Regions from separate parts of the Paenibacillus sp. BR1-192 genome, predicted to be linked through region 1. Evidence: a T-box and tRNA genes for the amino acid it is inferred to sense, from the RefSeq annotation. Region 1 holds a T-box; the other holds one or more tRNA genes.
The links. The T-box of region 1 lies ahead of tyrS (tyrosine--tRNA ligase). A T-box ahead of a tRNA ligase gene usually reads a tRNA of that ligase, here a tRNA-Tyr.

Region 1 (7,077 bases):
CATCGCAACCACAAGCAGTTTAGCTTCTTTCGCTTGCCGCATAAAGGGCTCATCCGGAATACCGAATGCCGTGCTGATAACGGGCACCTTCTCTTCGAGCAAAACCGCGAATTGCTGCTCAAACCAATCGGGCGTTGTTACGTGTTCCGACCCCGCATGGGAAATGCCAAGGTCGCCGCGCATCCGGTTTAACTCCTGTTGAACATCTTCGATTCGCTCCTGGCGATCCGAGGCCCGGGACGCAAAAAGGTTGACGGCAAAAGGTTGATCCGTCCGCTTGCGGATTTCCTGGATGCTATGGCGAATGGCGGCCGGCTCCATGTAAGCCGCACCCAGCGTACCGAGCCCGCCTGCGTTGGATACGGCGGCGACCAGCTCAACGGTTGTCGGCCCCCCGGCCATTCCAGCCAATATAAGCGGATAGCGGATGCCAAACCGTTCGCACAGCTCGGTCTGCAGTTGAATGTTCATGATATCATCTACCTCCTTTAACGCTACAGATATTATCCTATTAAAGGAGAGAAACTTTCAAATAAAAGAAAAACGACGATCGACGTACCCTCTCGAAGACAGACCGGACCGCATATAGTAAATGTTTTTTTATAAAGGCCAACCAGAAGATTCTGGCTAACCTGAATCATAAGAAAGCCGCTAAGCACATGAAAAGTGTTTAGCGGCTTTTGCGGGTGCGTTCGTCCGGGGAGACCTATTTCCCTGATGGTTACCCTTCTAGGAAATTTTCACCAAACTGTAGTTTTTCTTGCCCTTGCGAATGATGATAAACCGGCCGCCAATCGCCTGGTCGGCTGTCACCTCGTGGCCCAAATCGCTGACGCGTTCGCCGTTCATCGAGATCGCGCCTTTGGTGATATCCTCGCGCGCTTGCCGCTTGGAAGGCTCGATGCCCAGATCCACGAGCCAGTCCACGATATTCTTCGTTTCCGGCGTTGCTTCGAACGTCGGCATCTCCTTGAAGCCCTGCTCGATCTCATCGGCCGTGAGCGATTTAATATCGCCGCTGAACAGAGCCGCCGTGATGCGCTTGGCCTGCTCCAGCATCTCCTCGCCGTGCACGAATCTCGTCATTTCCTCGGCCAGCGTTTTTTGCGCTTCGCGTTTATGCGGCTCGCTCTGCACCTTTTCGGCCAGCTCGTCAATTTGCTCCTTGGTCAGGAAGGTGAAGTATTTCAAGTATTTGACGACGTCGCGGTCGTCGGTGTTCGCCCAGAACTGGTAGAACTCGAACGGCGTCGTTTTGTTCGGGTCAAGCCAGATCGCGCCGCCGGCCGTTTTGCCGAACTTCGTGCCGTCGGCCTTCAGCATGAGCGGTATGGTCAGGCCGAAGGCTTTGGCTTCGGGTCCTTCCTTCTTCCGGATCAAATCCAGTCCGCTTGTAATGTTGCCCCATTGGTCCGATCCGCCGATTTGCAGCTGCACGTCCTCATGCTGGTACAGATGCAGGTAATCGACCGACTGTAGGATTTGGTATGAGAATTCCGTAAACGAAATCCCGCTGTCAAGCCGGCTCGCAACCACGTCCTTCGCCAGCATCGAGTTAATGCTGAAGTTCTTCCCGTAATCGCGCAGGAATTCGATAATGTTGATCTTATGCGTCCAGTCGTAGTTGTTGACCATGCGGATTTGATTGTCGCCCTCCGTCACGAAGAGCTTTTTCATTTGTCCGGTGAGCGCGTCCACGTTAGCTTGAACCTGCTCCAGCGTCTGGAGGGAGCGCTCGGTTTGACGTCCGCTTGGATCCCCGATGGTGCCGGTCGCGCCCCCGATCAGAATGACCGGACGATGGCCGGCAAGCTGGAAGCGTTTGAGCATGATGAAGGGAATCAGGTGACCGATATGCATGCTGTCGCCCGTAGGATCCACGCCGCAGTACAGCGAAATCGACTTTTCATTCGTAAGCTCCCGGAGGCCTTCGGCATCCGTCTGTTGGTTGATCGCATCGCGCCATTCCAGTTCGTCGATAATATTCACAGCGTTAACACTCCTTCAATACATGATTTTTCCTTATAACGAAGCGCCCATCCGTTGAAAAACAAAAAATCGCCCCTTGTCTGTTACAGACATAGGGACGATTATTAACCGTGTTACCACCCAGATTGCACGAATGGTCTGCAGCGCTTGCCGCGCGCCATTCATGCCGCTCATTAGACGAGGTATCGTTCGCCGTTTCCGCTCGGCATTACCCGAGATACTCCAGAGTGTAATTCGCTGCGTTGGTATGTACCGGGTTCCATCGCCCCCCGGCTTTCTAGAACAGGGACCAAGCTGCTACTGGGCTCTTTCAACGTATGTCGCTTATAAGATTACAGACAGTATAGTGAATTAATAAATCGATGTCAACTCCGTTTTGGACGGACGTCCCGCTTACCCCGGCAGCATGGGTGAATACCGCCGGAGGTGTCCCCAGAATATTAGGTGCGGCGCATATATGCACGAACCGTGATCGGAGCAAAGATCGCCACGATGATCGCGGCGCCGACCAAGGATATCGTCAGATCCCAGCCCACGGTTCCGGAGTTCGTCAGATCCCGGACAGCCGTCACCAGATGCGATATCGGGTTGATGTTCACGAACCACTGCAGCCAGCCCGGCATCGTATCTACCGGCACGAAGGCGTTGGAGAGAAACGTGAGCGGAAACAGCACGATCATCGATATCCCCTGCACGCCGGAGGCGGATCTTGCAATCACGCCGAAGAACGCGAATATCCAGCTGATGGCCCATGAGCATACAATGACGATCAGCGCGGCAAGAGCAACGTAACCCAGGCCCCCGCCCGGGCGGTAACCCATGACGTATCCCATCGAAAAGGTAAGCACCGTTGCAATGGTATAACGAACGGTATCTGCCAGCAGGGCGCCTGCAAGCGGAGCAATTCGCGCAATCGGCAGCGACTTGAATCGGTCGAATACGCCTTTATCCATATCCTCGCGCAGCTGAACGCCCGTGACGACGGAGGTCGTAATCACGGTTTGAACGAGGATGTCGGGAATGATGACAGGCAAATAACTGGCCACGTCGCCGGAGATGGCGCCGCCAAAAATATAGGTGAACATCAGCGTGAAAATAATGGGCTGGAACGTAACGTCAAACAGCTGCTCGGGCGTGCGCCGGAGCTTCAGCAGACCCCGGTAGGCCATCGTGAACGAGTTGCGTACCGTCTGACCGAAACTCGTGCGGTTTTTAAGCCGGCGTTCCGTCCCCGATTTCATGATCGTGCTGCTCATACTCTTGTCACCTCTCTATCGTTGGATTCATTAGACGATGGGGCATCGTCTTCCTTCACGCCGTGGCCGGTGATCGTCAGGAACACCTCATCCAGGGTCGGCTTCTGCACGCTCATCTCGGACAAGCCGATGCCTGCCGTGCGCAGCTCGATCAACAGGTCTGTAACAAGACCCGCATTAGCCATCGGCGCCGTTATCTTTCCGGCTTCCGGCGATATGTTGGCATGAACGCCTAGCACCTGTTCCACGGTGTGGCGGGCGCGGCCCATATCCACTGCATCCTGGACGGTCAAGTGCAGCGAGGAAGTCCCTACCGACATCTTCAGTTCATCCGCCGTCCCCTCGGCCACGACCCGCCCGTAATCAATAACGGCGATCCGGTCTGCCAGTTGGTCCGCCTCCTCCAGATACTGCGTGGTCAGCAGCACCGTTGAGCCGGTCTTTACCAATCGGCGGATCGTATCCCACATCTGGGAACGCGTCCTTGGATCCAGCCCCGTCGTCGGTTCATCCAGGAAGATGAGCGGCGGCTGGGCAATGAGGCTTGCCGCCAGATCCAACCTTCTCCGCATGCCGCCGGAGAAATGTTTGAGCGGCCGTTTGGCGGCTTCCGACAACCCGAATTCCTCAAGCAGCTCACCCGCCTTTTGCCGTGCCTCCGTGCGTCCCAGCCCCAACAAGCGGGAGAAAATGATCAGATTCTCCGTAGCGCTGAGCGATTCATCCACCGAGGCGTACTGGCCGGTGACCCCGATCAACTGACGGACAATCTGCGATTCCGTCAGCACATCGTGCCCGAAGATTCGGGCCGAACCCGCATCCGGCTTTAGCAAGGTGGCCAGCATTCGGATGGTCGTCGTCTTGCCTGCGCCGTTCGGTCCCAACACGCCATAAATCGTACCGGCGCGCACGTTCAAATCCACGCCGTCCACGGCGCGGTTATCGCCAAACGTTTTGACCAGCCCGTAAGCCTCGACAGCCAAGTCGCCAGGGCTGTATTCCATGTTCCTTCTGTTTGCATGCTCCATTATGACTCCTCCTATTCGCTTAACAGATGATGTTTGGATCGTAACACCCCTACTTAAACGGAATGTAAACCGGGAGAAGAATAGGCTCGAAAAATAAACCTCCTACCATCAGAGTCGGGGATCGGCAGTACACAACGCCCCTGCCGTCCCTAAACAAAAAAAGTGACAGCGCAGAAAAAATCACTGCACTGCCACCACGGTATGTCTTATCAGAAAGCGAAAATCCCCGTTAAAGCTCTTCCTCATCCTGATCCATCGTATATTTCACCTGCATGATGATATTCTGTTCGTGATCGCCAAACTGGCGGCCGAACAGATTCAGCCCTCCCTGATTCACGGCATCGGGCTTGATGCCGATGCGCAGCCGCAGTTTGGGGCTTGCAGCAATATTCAGCTGATCCAAAGTAACGCTCGATATCTTCTCCATATCCAGCGTCGTTTTCTCATCATCCACGCGCCATATTTTCAGAAACCCGTATTGCGTTGCCCAATCGTACCACCAGTTCGGGTTCAGCTTGCCGCGGCGATCCCCGAAATCGCCGGGGCTTGTCCACATGCCGATCTCCACGCCATTGACCCACACCGAAATATTCGAAGGCCAGTTATGATCATAATTGGGGGCCTCTGAGCACATCTCCATGGACAGTTCCAGCGATTCGATTCGTGCTCCTGCCGGAATATCCATCGGCATCAAGTATTCCAGGTATCCCTTGCGAAGCCAGATGATCTGGGCATTCACGTGCTTGGGATGGTAAAAGCTCGCCGGCTCGTCTTCCTTGATGATGTACCCGTCCGCATTGGCCATTCCGCAGGTAGGCGCCACTTCGCAATCGCTGTAATGGCCGATCGGCATATCGACTTCATAGACATGCGTGACTCCTTTAGGAACCGAATTCTTCAAATTCAACGCAATATGGATATCATCATAATTCCGGCTGCACACCTTCATGGCCCCGCGCGAAGCCGGAAGCAATTCCGTATTGATTAACTCGGCCGCTTCCAGCACTTTGATGTTGCTCGCCACCGTCGAAACGGGAAGTTTGAGTTTCTCGGCGATTTCGATGATATTCAGGTTCTTGGAATTCAAGAGCCTCAGAATATCCACCCGAGAACGCGTTGACAAGGCATGAGCTACCGTGACCAGTCTTTCCGGGTCGTTAAAACCAAGTTCCAGCACAAATCCGCTCTCCTTTAAACATATTCATTACCTTTCATCTTATCTCTTAATGAAATGAAAAACAATCATGCTTGCAAGGGCTTACATCCGCGATTCCCCTGCATCTTGCCATCGTTTATAAGCCTGGATGCGGCGAAGAACACCAGTCCCTTCCTAGCCAGAAATGGCTTCCGGGAGAACCGGAAGCCATCCATGATCGAGCTTGCAGCACTTCATTTTTCGGTTGACTAAGCCATCCGCTGCGTCCTAATTCGCCGGCTTGATGTCGAAGAAGTCGATTTCTCCGTATCCTTCGCCTTTTGAAAAACGTATCGTGTTTACGCCGGCCTTTAACTGAACCCGCGCCGTGGACAAGCCCCATTTCTCCCACCCTTTATTCGTAATATGGAATTTGTCGGCCGTTCCGGCATTCACGCTGAGCATAAGATGGGACCAATTCCCTCCGGCCGTTCCGTTTGCCGTGCGGGCCAGCAAAATGTAGTCGCCTGCGGACGGGGCATGCACCGAAAATTCCACGTAACTCTCCGGCGTATCGATATGCCCTGCTTTCATACCTCCCGAGCCGTTAGGGCTTTGGGATGCATAGGCGACGCCGCCGAACGTTCCCTCCTCGCCTTCATATCGGGTGTGCGCCGCTTCGCCGGAAGGCAGCGCTATCGGAGCATTCGGATTCGCCGGCACGCCGAGGTTCGGAGTATGGTCGGCGTGCCATGTGAATTTCTGCGCTCGGACCTCACGGTTCCATCCCGCGTTGTTATATTTGGCGACATGGTAAAGCATCCAGTCTTCCGTTCCGTCGGGTGACTTGGTAAACGAATGGTGGCCCGGGCCGTACAGCCCGTTGCCGGACTTGAAGATAGGCTGGCTGCGTTTGGTCCATGAAGCCGGATCCAGCAAATCGCTGGTTGTGCTTGCCGTGATCAGGCCGAGGCAATAATCATTGGTCCAGCTTCCGCTTGCCGAGTACACCAGGCTGATGACGCCGCCGCGTACAATCACCTGGGGTCCTTCGTTTACATGCGGGGAATGATTCGTTTCCCAGCTGTGCGTAGGCCTCGCAATTTCGACGCGGCTTGAATCAATCGTCCAAGGGTTGCTCATATGGGCGATGTACAGATTCTGCCGCACATTGGTGTCCCCTTCCCAGCCGGACCAGATAAAATACAGCTGACCGTTAACCTGCAGCACCGTGCCGTCAATCGCCCATTTGTTTGTCGGGTCCGTTATCTGGCCTTTGTACTGCCAGGTTCCCTGCGTCGGGTCCGCCGACGTGTTCTCCATGACATACATACGGTGGTTGACGTTATCCCCGTCATCCTTGGCATAGTAGATGTACCAGGCGCCATTGATGTAATGCAATTCGGGAGCCCAGATCCCGCAGCAGCCCGTTTCCACGACCCTCGTCGGAGCCGCGTCCACCGTGGTAAGTTGGGCGGACTTCCATATCGTCACGTTGCCTCCGGTCGTTTTCGTGAAGTAGTAAAAGCCGTCCGTGTGTTTATACACCCAAGGATCCGCTCCATCCTGCATGACCACGTTGTAAAAGTTGTTCTGAAGCGTGGCCGCATGCGTCGCCTGACCCATCGGAAGAATAAGAAATGCGCATATCGTGAGCAATAATTTATTC
Region 2 (7,077 bases), 740 kb from region 1:
AAGCGACTGTTTAGCAAAAACACAGGTCTGTGCGAAGCCGTAAGGCGAAGTATACGGGCTGACGCCTGCCCGGTGCTGGAAGGTTAAGGGGAGCGGTTAGGGGTTAAACCCGAAGCTGTGAACCGAAGCCCCAGTAAACGGCGGCCGTAACTATAACGGTCCTAAGGTAGCGAAATTCCTTGTCAGGTAAATTCTGACCCGCACGAATGGCGTAACGACTTGGGCGCTGTCTCAACGAGAGATCCGGTGAAATTTTAATACCTGTGAAGATGCAGGTTACCCGCGACAAGACGGAAAGACCCCATGGAGCTTTACTGCAGCTTGATATTGGATTTGGGTACGATCTGTACAGGATAGGTGGGAGCCTTAGAAGCATGAGCGCCAGCTTGTGTGGAGGCGACGTTGGGATACCACCCTGATCGTATCTAGGTTCTAACCTGGTACCGTGATCCGGTACGGGGACAGTGTCAGGCGGGCAGTTTGACTGGGGCGGTCGCCTCCTAAAGAGTAACGGAGGCGCCCCAAGGTTCCCTCAGAATGGTTGGAAATCATTCGAAGAGTGCAAAGGCATAAGGGAGCTTGACTGCGAGACCTACAAGTCGAGCAGGGACGAAAGTCGGGCTTAGTGATCCGGTGGTACCGCATGGAAGGGCCATCGCTCAACGGATAAAAGCTACCCTGGGGATAACAGGCTTATCTCCCCCAAGAGTCCACATCGACGGGGAGGTTTGGCACCTCGATGTCGGCTCATCGCATCCTGGGGCTGAAGTAGGTCCCAAGGGTTGGGCTGTTCGCCCATTAAAGCGGTACGCGAGCTGGGTTCAGAACGTCGTGAGACAGTTCGGTCCCTATCTGTCGTGGGCGTAGGAAATTTGAGAGGAGCTGTCCTTAGTACGAGAGGACCGGGATGGACGTACCGCTGGTGCACCAGTTGTTCCGCCAGGAGCATGGCTGGGTAGCTACGTACGGACGGGATAAGCGCTGAAAGCATCTAAGCGTGAAGCCCCCCTCAAGATGAGATTTCCCAGTATGTAAGACCCCTTGAAGACGACGAGGTAGATAGGTTGGAGGTGGAAGTGCAGCAATGCATGGAGCTGACCAATACTAATCGGTCGAGGGCTTATCCAAAAAACACCCCAAAAAGTGAAGCAAAGCTTTGAAGCAGATGCCGAATACTTTTCGGGGACCCCGATACCACATCGGGTGAATGCTACGGATTCTAATGTGCTGCAAATATCGTTTCGTATCTAGTTTTCAGGTGATCAATCACTTGAATTGAATATTGTTCCCTGATAGCTCAGTTGGTAGAGCACTCGACTGTTAATCGAGTTGTCACAGGTTCGAGTCCTGTTCGGGGAGCCATTTATGGAGAGGTGTCCGAGTTGGCCGAAGGAGCACGATTGGAAATCGTGTAGGCGCCAAAAGCGTCTCGAGGGTTCGAATCCCTCTCTCTCCGCCACTATTATTTTAAGCAAGGCCCGTTGGTCAAGGGGTTAAGACACCTCCCTTTCACGGAGGTAACAGGGGTTCGAATCCCCTACGGGTCACCACTTTATTAAAAAAACACTTGCTTCTTATATCAGATTTTGTTATGATAAAAGTCGCTTTGTTACGGAGGCTTAGCTCAGCTGGGAGAGCATCTGCCTTACAAGCAGAGGGTCGGGGGTTCGATCCCCTCAGCCTCCACCATGATTTTTCACCATTGCAGCAACCCTTTTAATGACGCGGGGTGGAGCAGTTCGGTAGCTCGTCGGGCTCATAACCCGAAGGTCGTAGGTTCAAATCCTGCCCCCGCAACCAATTTATATCGCAATAGCGATAGTGCCTCGTGGAACTGTGGTGTAGAGGCCTAACATGCCTGCCTGTCACGCAGGAGATCGCGGGTTCGAATCCCGTCAGTTCCGCCATTTTTACAAGTTTCATAGATGACTTTGGGATGAGATGCGTATCCGATATGGGATTCGTCAAAGTCCGAAATGAGCTCTATGGCTCGGTAGCTCAGTCGGTAGAGCAGAGGACTGAAAATCCTCGTGTCGGCGGTTCGATTCCGTCCCGAGCCACCATGTACCTTTTATAATTTTATACGCCGGTGTAGCTCAATTGGTAGAGCAACTGACTTGTAATCAGTAGGTTGGGGGTTCAAGTCCTCTCGCCGGCACCATTCTGGAGGATTAGTGAAGTGGCTAAACACGGCAGACTGTAAATCTGCTCTCTTCGAGTTCGGTGGTTCGAATCCATCATCCTCCACCAGTTTTTAGGGGCATAGTTTAAAGGTAGAACAGCGGTCTCCAAAACCGTTAGTGTGGGTTCAATTCCTGCTGCCCCTGCCAATCGAATCAATTTATAGTACAATATGGCGGTCGTGGCGAAGTGGTTAACGCACCGGATTGTGGCTCCGGCACTCGGGGGTTCAATTCCCCTCGATCGCCCCATATTACAAAATCATATTGGGGATTAGCCAAGCGGTAAGGCAACGGACTTTGACTCCGTCATGCATAGGTTCGAATCCTATATCCCCAGCCATTGATTTTATGTTTGCGGACGTGGCTCAGCGGTAGAGCATCGCCTTGCCAAGGCGAGGGTCGCGGGTTCGATTCCCGTCGTCCGCTCCATTTTTATTTCTGGCGCCATAGCCAAGTGGTAAGGCACAGCTCTGCAAAAGCTTTATCCCCAGTTCGAATCTGGGTGGCGCCTCCATAACAACCATATGTGCCCTTAGCTCAGCTGGATAGAGCGTTTGACTACGAATCAAAAGGTCAGGAGTTCGAATCTCTTAGGGCACGCCATTGTGTAAGCCGGTGTGGCGGAATTGGCAGACGCGCGCGACTCAAAATCGTGAGGGAAACCGTGGGGGTTCGAGTCCCTTCACCGGCATCAATCAAAAGGAATGTAGACGATCAACGTCTGCATTCCTTTTTTTGTTGTCTCTCCATCGAAGCATCCACACGATAAGTCCACTCCCAATCGCAGCTGCTGAGAATCGTTCTCCTGTAGATCGACGTTCCTTCAATAAGTGAAACGGTAACAGGAGGGTGTTCGTTCTCGGATATAACGCAAAACCTGCAGACCAGTCCAGAGGTTGGACGTAGGTCTATAGGAAGCCCCGCCTTAGGTCTAGGTCCAAAAACCGTCCACAGGCCGTTTTAGTCAAACTCGAAATTACCTAGAATAGAGTCATAAGGTTGAACAAATGAAACAACGATCAAACAACAGAAAGGCGGTGTATAAATGAGGAATTCAAAAGGCAATGGAATGAGTATCCTGTTGATTGGTTTAGGGATCTTGGTTCTTCTGGGAGTATTCGGTCCTCTGCTTGGATGGTTGTTCAGTCTTCTAATTCCGATACTGATGGTTGCTTTGGGATATTACGGAATTCGAAGAGGCAATACCTTGATGGGATGGATCATTCTCGGTATCGGGATCATCTGGTTGATGGGTAAACTGTCTTGGCTGATCGGTCCGATCCTTGGTGTCATCTTAATCATCTACGGAGTGTCCCGATTGAAGAATGGAAGACCCCGTTATTGATAAGGAACCACTACATTATATAACCTGCATAAACAACAGATCAGATCATGATAGATGAGGAGGGCTAAGCCGATATGAGTGTTTTCCGGCGGATAAGAGACATAACCGTAGCAACATTGAATGAAAAGCTCGAGCAGAGCCAGGATCCGGTTCGATTGATCGACCAGTTCCTACATTCAACCAGACAGGATATTGCTGAGGCCGAGAAGCTGCAGCAGCAATGCCAAGTACATTCCAGACAGCTGAAACAGCAGGTGGATCAAGCGGAAACCATGCGATTTAAACGCGAAGAGCAGGCACTGCTTGCCTTGAAGGCCGGCGAAGAGCATCTTGCCAAGCTGGCATTGCAGGAGAAGTTGATTTATGAGGAAAAGATTGAACAGTATCAAGGCCTGTTATCCTCAAGCCTGGAGTCGTTGAAAGAAATCGAGGAGCAGCTCGGTGAGCTGCGGATGGAATATCAGACGGTCTACAGCAAACGCCAGTATTATGTTGCCCGAGTGGAAACCCTTCGTCTTCAGCAAAAAATGAATGAACGTACGGGGTCCTATGGCGGGGGGCATGATGTACCGAAGATGTTCAATCGCCTCGAGGACCGTATCAGCGACTGGGAACTGGAAGCCAGAAGCCTTCGCGATTTACGCCGCATGGGGCAGGAATACATGGATCAGGCTGGAGAATCCGTCTCCACGGTATTGGAAAAGGAACTTGCCCGCTTGAAGCAAAAGCTGAATAACAGCGGAAAGGAGTAACCATGACAAGATTGTACCGTTCCACCCGAGACAAGATGTTCACAGGGTTGATCGGCGGTATATCCGATCATTTCGGAGTCGAATCTACCCTACTTAGAATCATATTTGTAGTCAGTATCTTTTTCACAGGCGGTACAACGCTGTTGATCTATCTGATTGCAACCCTCGTCGTTCCTAAAGAGCCGTATTATCACGATCCGTACGGACCTCAAGGAAGACATGGCGGCGGATACCGTTACAACGACCATCCGGGCCCGGGGCCAGGCTACAACAGCTACAATGATGCTTATGGACGTCATCAAGGCTATCCTAACCCTAATGAGCATGGAAGCTTTGGTCCCAAATATGACCGTCCCAACGGCACAAGAACGAACGCGTCCACCGATTCCGATCTGGATGCGATGATGAAGGATATTGAAAGAAAAGCCATGCAAAAAGAAATCGAAGAATTGAAGAAAAAACTTTCGAACTATGAGAAGGGAGATAAATAACATGGGAGTATTTAAAAGAATTAAGGATATGACGAAAGCATCGGTGAACGAGCTGCTGGATAAAGTGGAGGATCCGATCGTAATGCTGAACCAGTACCTGCGCGACATGGAGGCAGAAATTCATGAAGCAGAGGTAACGGTTGCGAAGCAAATGGCAAATGAGCGTCGCATGAAGCAACGCGTCGATGAGGCTGTGAAGATGGCGGCACAACGTGAAGCTCAAGCGGAATTGGCTCTGAAAAACGGTCAAGAAGAAGTGGCTCGCAAGCTGCTTGAAGAAAAAATCTATTTCGATCAAAAAGAAACCGAGTACGTGGAACTGCACCTGCAATCCGAGGCTCAAGCGAAAGAGCTTGTTGCTCAGCTGCATGAAATGAAAGACGAGTTCTACAAAATGCGCAACAAGCGCAATGAGCTTGTAGCTCGCGCTCAAATGGCGAAAGCGAAGAAGCAAATGTCTCAAGTGAGCAGCCTGCATACCATTGAAAGCGGCAGTGCTTCGATGGGCTTCCACCGCATGGAAGAAAAAATCATGCAAATGGAAGCAGAAGCTGATGTGCTTCGCGCACCATACCGCCCTAACAACGCAGCATACACAAGCCCAGTGGATGCTGAGAAGCAACTGAAGGTGGATGAGCAGCTGCAAGCGTTGAAAAACAAAATGGGGAAATCCTCGAAATCCGAGTAATTCCTTAGCAAGTCAGCAAAATAAGAACAAAGCGTATTCGAATACCGTGTTCATATGATATGCTATACGAATGAGATTGTCGTATAGTACAGGCAAAGCCATACAGTGGGGAGCATCTCACTGATATGGCTTTTCCGAGCTTATATCTTGGTCATCAAGGAGGTGCGACATGGACAGAAACCGCTGGATAGCAGTAGGTTTAATCAGCTTGGGTTTTATTATGCTTTTCGGCCGATGGTTTGGTTTCTTCACCATTGTCGCCCTGTTGCTCATCTTCGCGGGCGTCCTTCAGATCAGGCAAGGCCATGTGAAGAAGGGGTACATTCTGCTCGGCGTCGGAGCCGTGCTGCTGCTGCTCGAGCATCTTATGTTGATTATTGGCGTCAGTTTGATATCGCTGGGGATTTTCTACGGCAAGTCCAAACGGGCCCATACCACGACCAGATATATTCAGAAGCAGAATTTTATGTCCAACTTTGACTGGGACCGTGCACCCTGGGTGATGCGCAGCTTGAGCGTGTGGCATGTGCTCGGGGAAGCGGATGTGGATCTGTCCCTGGCGCTTCCCGAAGAACGCCAAACGGTGCTCATGTTCCACGGAATGCTCGGTGATATCGATCTGATGATCCCGGACTATTACGGGGTGGAGATCGAAGCATTCATCTTGTTTGGATCGATTCATATGGACGACCGGAAGGAAACCGGCATATTGAACCGAGTGAAATATCAATCGCCCAATTATGACACCAGCGAATATAAAGTGAAATTTATCGTTTCTTATTTAGGCGGAGATTTGAATATAAGAATGACATAATAAACGTATTGTTTTGTGTAAACCATTCAGGAGGGTTGCCCCGTGGAAACGGAAAAGAAAGCAAATATCATTACCCGAAGTATGCGTGAGGGGACCCTTCTGGGATTGGTTGTCATGCTCGTTGTCCTTTATTTATTATATACATATGGTTATCTTCAACCGTTTGAGACGTGGAAGAACCGGATCGAGGCAGGCATAACCCTGGTATTGCTGCCGATCGGGCTGGGAGCGATTTATGGCTTCTTCCAGGGATACCGGGTAAAACGGCGGGTCGATCTCGTTAGGGAAACACTCGTGAACTGGGAAAAAGGGAGTCTGACTGACGTCATGCCGGACATCGGCGAAGACGAAGTGGGCCGGCTTGGAGAACAGCTGGTGAAGATCAGCAAGCGCTGGGAGGATCAGGTATCTTCCCTGCAGCGGTTATCCACGAACAATGCCCAGCTAGCCGAGCAGGCCAGGGTTACGGCGATCGTGGAAGAGAGACAGCGTCTGGCGCGCGAGCTCCATGATGCGGTTTCTCAGCAGCTGTTTGCCATCTCGATGACGGCAACAGCTGTGGGCAGGACGCTGGATAAGGATTTTGACAAAGCGCAGCGCCAGGTGGCTCTGATTGAGGAAATGTCGGCTGTGGCACAGTCCGAGATGAGGGCGCTACTCCTTCATCTGCGGCCGGTATATCTCGAAGGAAAAGCACTGGAACAGGGGCTGCGGGATTTGATCACGGAATTGCGGATCAAAGTGCCTATGGAAATTACGTTTGAGATGGACGATGACATACATTTGCTTAAAGGGATTGAAAAT

Region 2: it encodes a tRNA-Tyr, which carries the amino acid that the T-box ahead of tyrS (tyrosine--tRNA ligase) is inferred to sense. The anticodon was not compared.

What each region holds. Positions count from the first base shown of each region.
Region 1 covers NZ_CP120718.1:5,423,155-5,430,231, forward strand. The annotation lists gene P0X86_RS24435 (NAD(P)H-dependent flavin oxidoreductase) at 1-471, opposite strand, end outside; gene tyrS (tyrosine--tRNA ligase) at 730-1,989, opposite strand; T-box leader at 2,080-2,312, opposite strand; gene tetB(58) (tetracycline efflux ABC transporter Tet(58) subunit B) at 2,430-3,245, opposite strand; gene tetA(58) (tetracycline efflux ABC transporter Tet(58) subunit A) at 3,242-4,273, opposite strand; gene P0X86_RS24455 (ArsR/SmtB family transcription factor) at 4,503-5,450, opposite strand; gene P0X86_RS24460 (family 43 glycosylhydrolase) at 5,697-7,077, opposite strand, start outside.
Region 2 covers NZ_CP120718.1:6,164,511-6,171,587, reverse strand. The annotation lists rRNA gene P0X86_RS28405 (23S ribosomal RNA) at 1-1,128, shown strand, start outside; tRNA gene P0X86_RS28400 (tRNA-Asn) at 1,287-1,362, shown strand; tRNA gene P0X86_RS28395 (tRNA-Ser) at 1,368-1,459, shown strand; tRNA gene P0X86_RS28390 (tRNA-Glu) at 1,476-1,550, shown strand; tRNA gene P0X86_RS28385 (tRNA-Val) at 1,614-1,689, shown strand; tRNA gene P0X86_RS28380 (tRNA-Met) at 1,724-1,800, shown strand; tRNA gene P0X86_RS28375 (tRNA-Asp) at 1,831-1,907, shown strand; tRNA gene P0X86_RS28370 (tRNA-Phe) at 1,988-2,063, shown strand; tRNA gene P0X86_RS28365 (tRNA-Thr) at 2,086-2,161, shown strand; tRNA gene P0X86_RS28360 (tRNA-Tyr) at 2,166-2,250, shown strand; tRNA gene P0X86_RS28355 (tRNA-Trp) at 2,257-2,330, shown strand; tRNA gene P0X86_RS28350 (tRNA-His) at 2,357-2,432, shown strand; tRNA gene P0X86_RS28345 (tRNA-Gln) at 2,449-2,523, shown strand; tRNA gene P0X86_RS28340 (tRNA-Gly) at 2,538-2,612, shown strand; tRNA gene P0X86_RS28335 (tRNA-Cys) at 2,624-2,697, shown strand; tRNA gene P0X86_RS28330 (tRNA-Arg) at 2,710-2,786, shown strand; tRNA gene P0X86_RS28325 (tRNA-Leu) at 2,795-2,874, shown strand; gene P0X86_RS28320 (hypothetical protein) at 3,229-3,528, shown strand; gene P0X86_RS28315 (PspA/IM30 family protein) at 3,603-4,280, shown strand; gene P0X86_RS28310 (PspC domain-containing protein) at 4,283-4,771, shown strand; gene P0X86_RS28305 (PspA/IM30 family protein) at 4,773-5,459, shown strand; gene liaF (cell wall-active antibiotics response protein LiaF) at 5,629-6,273, shown strand; gene P0X86_RS28295 (sensor histidine kinase) at 6,316-7,077, shown strand, end outside.